3 regions of the Affinirhizobium gouqiense genome follow, and region 1 is predicted to be linked to each of the others. Evidence: predicted binding sites of a transcription regulator. Region 1 holds the regulator's gene; each other region holds the start of a gene.
The links. The regulator PhoB, encoded in region 1, activates phosphate uptake and scavenging genes when phosphate is short. The targets are predictions, from matches to a motif close to TGTCATNNANCTGTCAT.

Region 1 (3,279 bases):
TGAATTTGTCCGCAATCATCTTGCGTCGCCGCTACGAGCGTCGTTGGTAGAGGGAGAATTCCTGATGATGAACAATATATCAACGATGAATACGACGACTACGAAGGCAGCAGTCATGATCGACTCCAAGATTTCCGCGCGCAACGTCCAGGTCTTTTATGGCGAGAAGCAAGCGATCCGCGATGTGAATATCGAAATCCGGCCGCGCTCGGTCACGGCCTTCATCGGTCCGTCGGGTTGCGGCAAGTCGACCTTCCTGCGCTGCATCAACCGGATGAACGACACGATCGACAGCTGCCGGGTGGAAGGCAATATCCTCATCGACGGCGAGAACATCTATGATCCCAAGGTGGATCCGGTGCAGCTGCGGGCGAAGGTCGGCATGGTCTTCCAGAAGCCCAATCCGTTTCCGAAATCCATCTATGAGAACGTGGCCTATGGCCCGCGCATTCATGGCCTTGCGCGCAAGAAGTCAGACCTCGACGAGATCGTCGCATCCTCCCTGCAGAAGGCGGGGCTTTGGAATGAAGTGAAGGATCGCCTGCATGAATCGGGCACCGGTCTGTCCGGCGGCCAGCAGCAGCGTCTGTGCATTGCCCGCGCGGTTGCCGTATCGCCGGAAATCATCCTGATGGACGAGCCTTGCTCGGCTCTCGATCCGATCGCCACGGCCAAGGTGGAGGAGCTGATCCACGAGTTGCGGACGAATTTCACCATCGTGATCGTCACCCATTCCATGCAGCAGGCGGCGCGCGTCTCCCAGCGCACCGCCATGTTCCATCTGGGCCTGCTGGTCGAGGAGAACGACACCGACAAGATGTTCACCAATCCAGACGATCAGCGCACACAGGATTACATCATGGGCCGTTTCGGCTGAGGCCTTTCGCTTCGCCTGAAGCCTGCCGATCAACTCTATTCCCGAGGAAGCATCATGTCCCCCACCCATATCCTCTCGGCCTTTGACGAGGACCTGAAATATCTGAACCGCCGCATATCGGAAATGGGCGGGCTTGCGGAGCAGATGTGCTCCGATGCGGTGCGTGCGCTGGTGAATTCTGACAGCGCCCTGGCTCAGAAGGTGATCTCGGACGATGTGATTCTCGATCATGCCGAGCGCGAGATCCAGGAAAAGTCGATCGTGACGATCGCCCGCCGCCAGCCCATGGCGGGCGATCTGCGCGAGATCGTCGGCATCCTGCGCATTGCTTCGGATCTGGAGCGGGTCGGTGATCTGGGCAAGAACACTGCCAAGCGGGTGATTGCAGTTCAGGGCACGGGCGTGCCGCGCAAGCTGGCGCGGGGGCTGGAGCATCTCTCGGATCTGGCGCTGGTACAGCTGAAGGAAGTGCTGGACGTCTTTTCCAGCCGTTCGGTGGAGAAGGCCGAGGCGATCCGCCAGCGCGACGAGGAAATCGATGCGATGTACACCTCGCTGTTCCGCGAACTCCTGACCTATATGATGGAAGATCCCCGCAACATCACCACCTGCACGCATCTCCTGTTCTGCGCCAAGAACATAGAGCGCATCGGCGACCATGCCACGAACATTGCCGAGACCATTTATTACATCGCCACCGGTGCGGCGCCGGAGGGCGAGCGCCCGAAGGATGACACGTCGAACATGCTGGGTGCCGTTGCCGAATAAGGCTGCGATCGGCTGCCAATGTGAAGGATGTGTAAGACATGCTGCCGAAGATTGCGGTTGTTGAGGATGAGGAAGCGCTGAGCGTGCTCCTGCGTTACAACCTTGAGGCCGAAGGTTATGAGGTGGAGACGATCCTGCGGGGTGATGAAGCGGAAATCCGGCTTCAGGAGCGCCTGCCGGATCTTCTGATCCTGGACTGGATGCTGCCGGGCGTCTCCGGCATCGAGCTGTGCCGCCGGCTCCGGATGCGTCCGGAAACGGAGCGCCTGCCGATCATCATGCTGACGGCGCGCGGCGAAGAGAGCGAGCGGGTGCGAGGCTTGGCGACCGGCGCCGATGATTACGTGGTTAAGCCTTTCTCGACGCCGGAGCTGATGGCGCGGGTGAAGGCCATGCTGCGCCGGGCGCGCCCGGAAGTGCTCTCCTCCGTCCTGCGTTGCGGCGATATCGAGCTTGATCGCGAAACGCATCGTGTGCATCGCAAGAGCCGCGAAGTGCGCCTGGGGCCGACCGAATTCCGGCTTCTGGAATTCCTGATGGCCTCGCCAGGCCGGGTGTTTTCCCGGTCGCAACTGCTGGACGGAGTCTGGGGCCACGATATCTACGTGGACGAACGCACGGTCGATGTGCATGTCGGACGTCTGCGCAAGGCGCTCAACTTCTCCAATATGCAGGATGTCATCCGCACCGTGCGCGGCGCAGGCTATTCCATGGAAGCCTGAGCCGGCTCTCGATCCGGTTGGGATCGCGGCGGTGAAGGGCAGAGAGGATGACAGTGCCCTGCCGATCGGCCAATGGCGTCGTCACGGTCGTCACGGTCGTCACCGGTGTCGGCGCGGTGATCCGTCGCGGCCATTAGCGGCTTTCATGTCGGGATCATGGGCAAACGGCTGTCACAGGCGGGATCTGCAATGACCTGGCCTCTCTGATCGACTTGGCCGGGCCTACCTCACCAAGTCAACCTGGCTAAGCCTGCGTGACTGGGCCTGCATGAGCAAGCCTGCCTGACAAAGCCTGCATGACCGGGCCAACCCCACCAAGCCTGCGTGACTGGTTCTGCATGACCGAGCCCTGCACGACCGAGCCTCATAGGTCCGCTTCTGTCGGATCTCAGCTCGGATGCTCGATATGTGGTTGCTGGACCTGTGATTGCTGAAAATGCGAATGCTCGACTAAGGCATGATCGCGCTTCGTGTAAGCAAAAGATCAGGGATGGAGATTGCGTGCCCGGGATGCTGTCGCATCCAGATACCTGCGCCGTGGTGGGGGCTCGGCCTCTCATCGCGAAGCGGCGGCATTTCCGGAATATCAAATGCGCGCTCATGCTTCCGGCGCGAGCATGCAATGCGCCTTTCATCCCCTCCGCCAGGTCCTGGCAGCCGATCGCACTGCCCGGGGCCGGCCGTCAGGGGTCTTGCGGACCACCGTCCGCAGGACATCAGCATTTGGCCGGACATCGCCCGGAGCCGGATGCCTCGCCTCTCAGACCAGACGTTGCGCTGAGCCTGGGTCATGCGCAAGGACCAGCCATCGCGCAGCAAGCCGAGGCCGGATATCAGGCGCGAGCGACCGAATTGGCAGCCTTGCGCCGCTCCGTCACGGGCTGATAGGCGAGCCGTGCGTGATATTTGCAA
Region 2 (3,279 bases), 160 kb from region 1:
TGCCCTGCCGGCTGCGCTCCCCCATAAAGACATCGGTTTGCAAGGAAAGGCCGGACAAGCACGTGACAGACAAGGAAACGCCGACGCAGCGCAGCTATCGCCTCGGGCAGACGAGCATTGCCGCCCGGCCTCTGGAGCCGGCGCTCTATCTGGTGGCGACGCCGATCGGCAATCTGGGCGATATTACCCTGCGCGCGCTCGAGACCCTTGCGGGGGCCGATGTGCTCGCCTGCGAAGATACGCGGGTGACGCGGGTGCTGCTGGATCGCTATGGCATCGTTACGCGTCCCTATGCCTATCACGAACATAATGCCGACGAGGCCGGGCCGCGGCTCATCGCGGCGCTGGATCGGGGGCAATCGGTCGCGCTGGTCTCGGATGCCGGAACGCCGCTTGTCTCCGATCCGGGCTACCGGCTTGGACAGCTCGCTTTGGAGGCCGGCTACAAGGTTGTTCCCATTCCCGGGCCCTCCGCGCCGCTGGCGGCGCTGGTCGGTTCCGGCCTTCCCTCCGATGCCTTCCTGTTTGCCGGCTTCCTGCCGGTCAAGGAAAAGGGACGGCGGGACCGGCTGGCGGAGCTCTCCAAGATCCCGTCGACCCTGATCTTCTTCGAATCGCCCCATCGCCTCGGCGATACGCTTGTCATTGCTGCTGACGTGCTGGGACCGACGCGATCCGCCTGTGTCTGCCGCGAGCTCACCAAGACCTTCGAGGAGTTCCGCCGCGGGTCGCTCGGCGATCTGGCGCAGCAGTATCAGGATGCCACGGTCAAGGGCGAGGTCGTGCTGGTCATCGGCCCGCCGGATTATGACGATGTCCCTGCGGCCGTCGATGTGGATATTCTGCTCAAGGAACTGTCGCAATCCATGCCGGCAACCAAGGCTGCCGCCGAGGCGGCAAGGCTGACCGGCCTGTCGCGCCGCGATCTCTACCAGCGGCTGGTCGAACTGAAGGATGGCGATGCGGTCTGACAGGCAAGGGCTCCGCCGTCGCAAGGCCGAGCGCGATGGGCGCCACGCCGAACTATTCGCCGCGCTGTTTCTTCGCCTGAAGGGCTATCGAATCATTGCCCTGCGCTACCGCACTCCGGTGGGAGAAATCGACATTATTGCCCGAAAAGGCAGTCTCGTCGCCTTTGTCGAAGTCAAACTCCGCAGATCTTCCGGGGAGGCGGTGGATGCCGTTGGTCTTGCAACGCAACAGCGCATTCGCGCCGCAGGAAACCGGTGGCTTATGCAACAGCGCGACGCTCATCTTCTATCTCTGCGCTTCGATATTATTGCAATGCAGCAATGGACGCTGCCCCGGCATTTTGTGGACGCTTTCTGAAAGTGTTGCAAAGCTGTGCAATGTGAGGCTTAACTGTATTAGTGCTGTCATAAAAGAACGCTAAGCAGCCGCATCCGACCTACCGGAGAAGAGGGAGATACCCATGTTGAAGAAGCTAACTTTCGCCGCAGCCGCACTCGCGCTGTCGGCGACCACCTCGCTTGCCGCCACCGAAGTCACCTGGTGGCATGCCATGGGCGGTGAACTGGGCAAGAAGCTTGAGGAAATCGCAGCGAAGTTCAATGAAAGCCAGGCCGATTATAAGGTCGTGCCGGTCTATAAGGGTTCCTATCCGGAAACCCTGACGGCGGCGATCGCGGCCTTCCGCGCCAATCAGCAGCCGGCCATCGTGCAGGTTTTCGAAGTCGGCACCGGCACGATGATGGCTGCCAAGGGCGCCGTCTATCCGGTCTACAAGCTGATGGCCGATCAGGGCGAGAGCTTCGACAAGAGCGCCTATCTGGCGCCGGTCGTCGGCTATTATTCCGATACGGAAGGCAATATCCTGTCGCTGCCGTTCAATTCGTCCACGCCTATCCTCTATTATAACAAGGACGTGTTCAAGAAGGCCGGCCTTGATCCGGAAGTCTCGCCGAAGACCTGGGAAGAGGTCGAGCAGTTCTCGAAGAAGATCGTATCCTCGGGTGCGGCCAAGTGCGGCTTTACCTCGGCCTGGATCACCTGGGTGCAGACCGAGAACCTGTCGGCTCTGCACGACCAGCCCTTCGGCACGCTGGACAATGGCTTTGGCGGTCTGAAGACCGAATTCACCTTCAATGGCAAGGTTCAGGTCAAGCACTGGGGCAATCTGAAGAAGTGGCAGGATGAAGGCCTCTTCAAGTATGGCGGCCCGGTGGGCGGCGATCAGGCGGCAACCATGTTCTACGCCCAGGAATGCGCAATGACGATGAACTCGTCGGCCGGTCGCGCAGGCGTCATCAACAATGCCAAGGATTTCACGCCGGGCTTCGGTCCGCTTCCCTATTATGCGGATGAAATCAAGGAGCCGAAGAACTCCATCATCGGCGGCGCCACCCTGTGGGTCCTGAACGGCAAGGACAAGGACGTCTACAAGGGCGTTGCCAAGTTCTTCTCCTACCTGTCCAAGCCGGATGTCCAGGCGGACTGGCACCAGTTCACCGGCTATCTGCCGATCACCAATGCCGCCTACGAACTCGGCAAGACCCAGGGCTATTACGCCAAGAACCCGGGTTCCGACATTGCCATCGAGCAGATCACCCGCGGCACGCCAAGCGCCAATTCCAAGGGCGTTCGCTTCGGCAACTTCACCCAGGTTCGCACGATCGTGGATGAGGAATTCCAGGGCCTGCTCGCCGGCAACAAGGATGCCAAGCAGGCACTCGACAGTGCCGTCTCGCGCGGCAACAAGCTGCTTCGCGAATTCGAAGCCGCCAACTGAGCCAACCAAGCCTGACGGAGGGCCGGCTTTTGCCGGTCCTCCCCGCATTTCCCACCGGACATTTTTGGGCTGGGCTCAATGAACACCAAGAAAACCACCTTCAACAACCGGCTGCTGCCTTATCTGCTGCTGGCGCCCCAGCTCTTCATCACGCTGGTCTTCTTCATCTGGCCTGCCGGACAGGCGGTCAAATCCTCCTTCGAGCGCGAAGATCCGTTCGGCCTGTCGACCGTCTTTGTCGGCCTGCTGCATTACCAGCGTCTATTCGAAGATCCGAATTATCTCAGCGCCCTGTCCCGCACCGCCGTCTTCGCCGTGTCGGTCACCGCCCTGTCGATGATCCTCGGCCTGGCCTTCGCCGCCGCAGTCGATCGCCTGATGCGCAGCGGCAAGATCTATACGACACTCCTGGTCTGGCCCTATGCGGTGGCCCCCGTCGTGGCCGGTGTCCTGTGGTGGTTCCTGTTCAACAGCACCACGGGCCTCATGCCGTTCTTCCTGGAAAAGATCGGCATTCATTGGGATCATGA
Region 3 (3,279 bases), 390 kb from region 1:
GGTCGAGTCGAACATCATGCCGTCCGGCGAGTTGAACATATTGCCTTCGTTGATGTTCGAGGAGCCGGCATAGGCATCCTTGTGCACGGCCGGATTGCCGGCCATGCAGAACAGGTCCCATTTGAACCTGCCATCGGCGTGGTCGTCGCCCTCCGGGTACCAGCGGACGATCTGGCCATATTCGTTCTTCTCGCGCGGGTTTGCGGCATTGATGGCCATGACATCGCCGCCGGCATTGGTCCGCATCTTGCCGTCCTTCGTGACGGCACGGTTGCTGTTGTTGGTCAGCGCGCAATAGGCTTCGATGGCGACCGGGTTGATCGCCACCCATTCCGGCCGGTCCATCGTCGTGGCGCCCACCTTGGAGGCGGCCTGGCGGGTGAAGACGCTGATCTCGTCCATCTTCATGCCGGTCGTCTCGGGCGTCAGCGCCAGCCATTCGCCGGTGCCGTCATCGGCAAACTTCGCAACGAAGAGCGTGCCCTCGTCCAGCAGGGTCGACGTATCGCCGCCCGGTACATAAATGCCGTTCGAGACATATTTGTAGAGGAACTCGCCCCGCTCGTCGTCGCCCATATAGACCACCACGCGCCCGTCGCGGGCAACCACCACGGCGGCATTCTCATGCTTGATGCGGCCGAGGGCGGTGCGTTTGACCGGCACCGAAGTGGGATTCGACGGATCGATTTCGACGATATAGCCGGCGCGGCGCGGTTCGTTCGGGTTCTTGGCCACGTCGAAGCGCTCGTCGAACTTCTCGTAGGCATAGCGGGTTTCGGCGGCAATGCCATAACGCTTGTAATCCGCCGGCATCTTGAACTCGGCATTGGTGGTGCCGAAATAGCCGTTGAAGTTCTCCTCGCAGGTCAGATAGGTGCCCCAGGGCGTGCGGCCGGCGCCGCAATTGTTGAAGGTGCCCAGACAGTCGGTGCCGTTCGGATCTGCAGCGGTCTTGATGAGATCGGAACCGGCGGCCGGGCCGGAGATCTTCATCGGCGTATTGTGATGAATGCGGCGGTTGAACGGGCTGTCGACGACGATCTCCCAGCCATTGTCGCCTTCGGCCACTTCCATCACCGTCACGCCCTGCATGTTCTGCAGGATGCGCACTTCATCGAGATTGGCCGGATTGCCCTTTTCGCGATGGGGAAGGTTGATCTCCGGGTTCACATATTCGTGGTTGACGGCGATCAGCTGATGGTCGCCGACCACGAAAAGCTCCATGCCGTCGGTGTTTTCGCCGAACACCTTGTCGGAGTGTTCAAGGCTCACGCCCTTGACCGGATCGACATCCGGCACGTCCTTGAACAGCGGCTGGCCCCATTTGGCGAGCGGCTTCCACGAATAGCCTTCCGGAACATGGATCGTGTGGTCGGTTGCGATCGGCACCGGCTTGAACGGGAAGCGCGAGGTCGCGGCGGTCTGCGCCTGTCCCTGGGCATGAGCCGCAGTCGAACTCATCACATTGCCGAGCGTGCCCATGGCGGCGGCCGCCGAGCCGAAGGCGAGCACGCCGCCGAGAAAGCCACGGCGGGACAGGGCCGATTCGACAACGCGGTCGAAATCGGTCTCGGCCGGCGGCGGGTTCTGCAATTCGTCCCACTCGTCCCAGGACAGTCTGCTCTTGTCGATGTCACTCATGATCGTCTCCCGACTTGGTTAGAAGCGTTCCAAATGCGGTTACTGCGGAAGCCATGACAGGCTGATGACGGAGCCGGATATATCCGCAGGCAAGGAGACTGCCGAAGAGAACCACCAAGGAGAACCACGGAAGAGAGCCGCCGAAAGCGGGCTTCGGGACAGGGTGGAGAAGGGCTGCCGAAGCGGGCGGACGAGGCTGCGCAAGAGCGGCAAGACGGGCAGGCCATGCGGCAAAACGTTTGACGTTTACGTAAAAATCAATTAGCCGGTAGAGCGAGGATCGGCCGGCGCTGGGCGGGAAAGCCGCTGTGGGAGCCGGCGATCAGAGGAGGTCTTGCGGCCGATAGCGGTGCGCGTCCCGGACCAAGGTCGGGACCTTTGCCGAGGCGGATCAAGGGACTTGATATCGGTACAAGCGATTGCGGAGGAGCATGCCATGTACAGAGCGCCGGTGGAAGAGATTGCATTCACGCTGAAGCACGTGGCGGGATTGTCGCCCGCCATTGCCGATGGCCGGCTGGGCGATCTCAGCGAGGATCTGGTGGATGCCATTCTGTCCGAAGCGGGCCGCTTCGCCACGGAAGAAGTCGCGCCGCTGGCCGAGATCGGCGACCGCCAGGGCGCCAGGCTGGTGGATGGCAAGGTCATCGTGCCGGAGGGCTGGGACAAGCTCTATCGCCATTGGGCCGAAGGCGGCTGGAATTCGCTGACGGCCGCGCCCGATTTCGGCGGCCAGGGCCTGCCGCATATGCTCAATGTCGCGGCGCTGGAAATGTGGAATGCCGGTTCCATGGCCTTTGCGCTGGGCCCGACGCTGACCATGGGCGCCGTCGACGCCGTCACGGCGCATGGTTCGGAGGCCTTGAAGAACCGCTATCTGCCCAAAATGGTATCCGGTGAATGGACCGGGACGATGAACCTGACGGAACCGCATGCCGGCTCCGATCTCGGCGTGATGAAGACGCGCGCGGAACGCCGCGACGACGGCACCTATCGCCTCTTCGGCCAGAAGATCTACATCACCTGGGGCGAGCACGACATCACCGACAATATCGTGCATCTGGTGCTGGCCCGCCTGCCGGATGCGCCGGCCGGCACACGTGGCATTTCCCTGTTCCTCGTGCCGAAATTCCTGGTGAATGACGATGGCTCGCTCGGGCCCCGCAACGACCTGCACTGCCATTCCATCGAGCACAAGATCGGCATTCATGGCTCGCCGACCTGCACCATGATCTATGGCGACGGCCATTTCGGCGATGAGCCGGGGGCTGTCGGCTATCTGGTGGGCGAGGAGAACAAGGGTCTGGCCTGCATGTTCACCATGATGAACAATGCAAGGCTTGCCGTCGGCATGCAGGGCGTCGCCATTTGCGAGGCTGCCACCCAGAAGGCAATCCAGTATGCGAAGGAACGCACCCAGGGCAAGGCGCCCGGCTGGTCGGGATCGGGCATGTCGCCGATCATCGAGCATCCGGATGTCGCCCGCATGCTGGTGACGATGAAGGCGCTGACGCAAGGCGCGCGCGCCATCTGCTATGCCTGCGCCCACGCCACCGATATGGCCCATGCTGCAGACGGCGATGAGGCGCGCCATTTTTCCGAGCGGGCCGCGCTCCTGACGCCGATTGCCAAGAGCTT

Region 2: the regulator PhoB is predicted to act here: its motif matches at 1,364-1,380, upstream of ugpB (sn-glycerol-3-phosphate ABC transporter substrate-binding protein UgpB).
Region 3: the regulator PhoB is predicted to act here: its motif matches at 1,695-1,711, upstream of QTJ18_RS08525 (PhoX family protein).

The regions. Positions count from the first base shown of each region.
Region 1 covers NZ_CP129382.1:3,311,118-3,314,396, forward strand. The annotation lists gene pstA (phosphate ABC transporter permease PstA) at 1-50, shown strand, start outside; gene pstB (phosphate ABC transporter ATP-binding protein PstB) at 86-877, shown strand; gene phoU (phosphate signaling complex protein PhoU) at 932-1,645, shown strand; gene phoB (phosphate regulon transcriptional regulator PhoB) at 1,684-2,367, shown strand; gene QTJ18_RS24000 (GcrA family cell cycle regulator) at 3,201-3,279, opposite strand, start outside.
Region 2 covers NZ_CP129382.1:3,155,264-3,158,542, forward strand. The annotation lists gene rsmI (16S rRNA (cytidine(1402)-2'-O)-methyltransferase) at 63-971, shown strand; gene QTJ18_RS23265 (YraN family protein) at 961-1,329, shown strand; gene ugpB (sn-glycerol-3-phosphate ABC transporter substrate-binding protein UgpB) at 1,433-2,749, shown strand; gene ugpA (sn-glycerol-3-phosphate ABC transporter permease UgpA) at 2,828-3,279, shown strand, end outside.
Region 3 covers NZ_CP129382.1:55,365-58,643, forward strand. The annotation lists gene QTJ18_RS08525 (PhoX family protein) at 1-1,641, opposite strand, end outside; gene QTJ18_RS08530 (acyl-CoA dehydrogenase family protein) at 2,078-3,279, shown strand, end outside.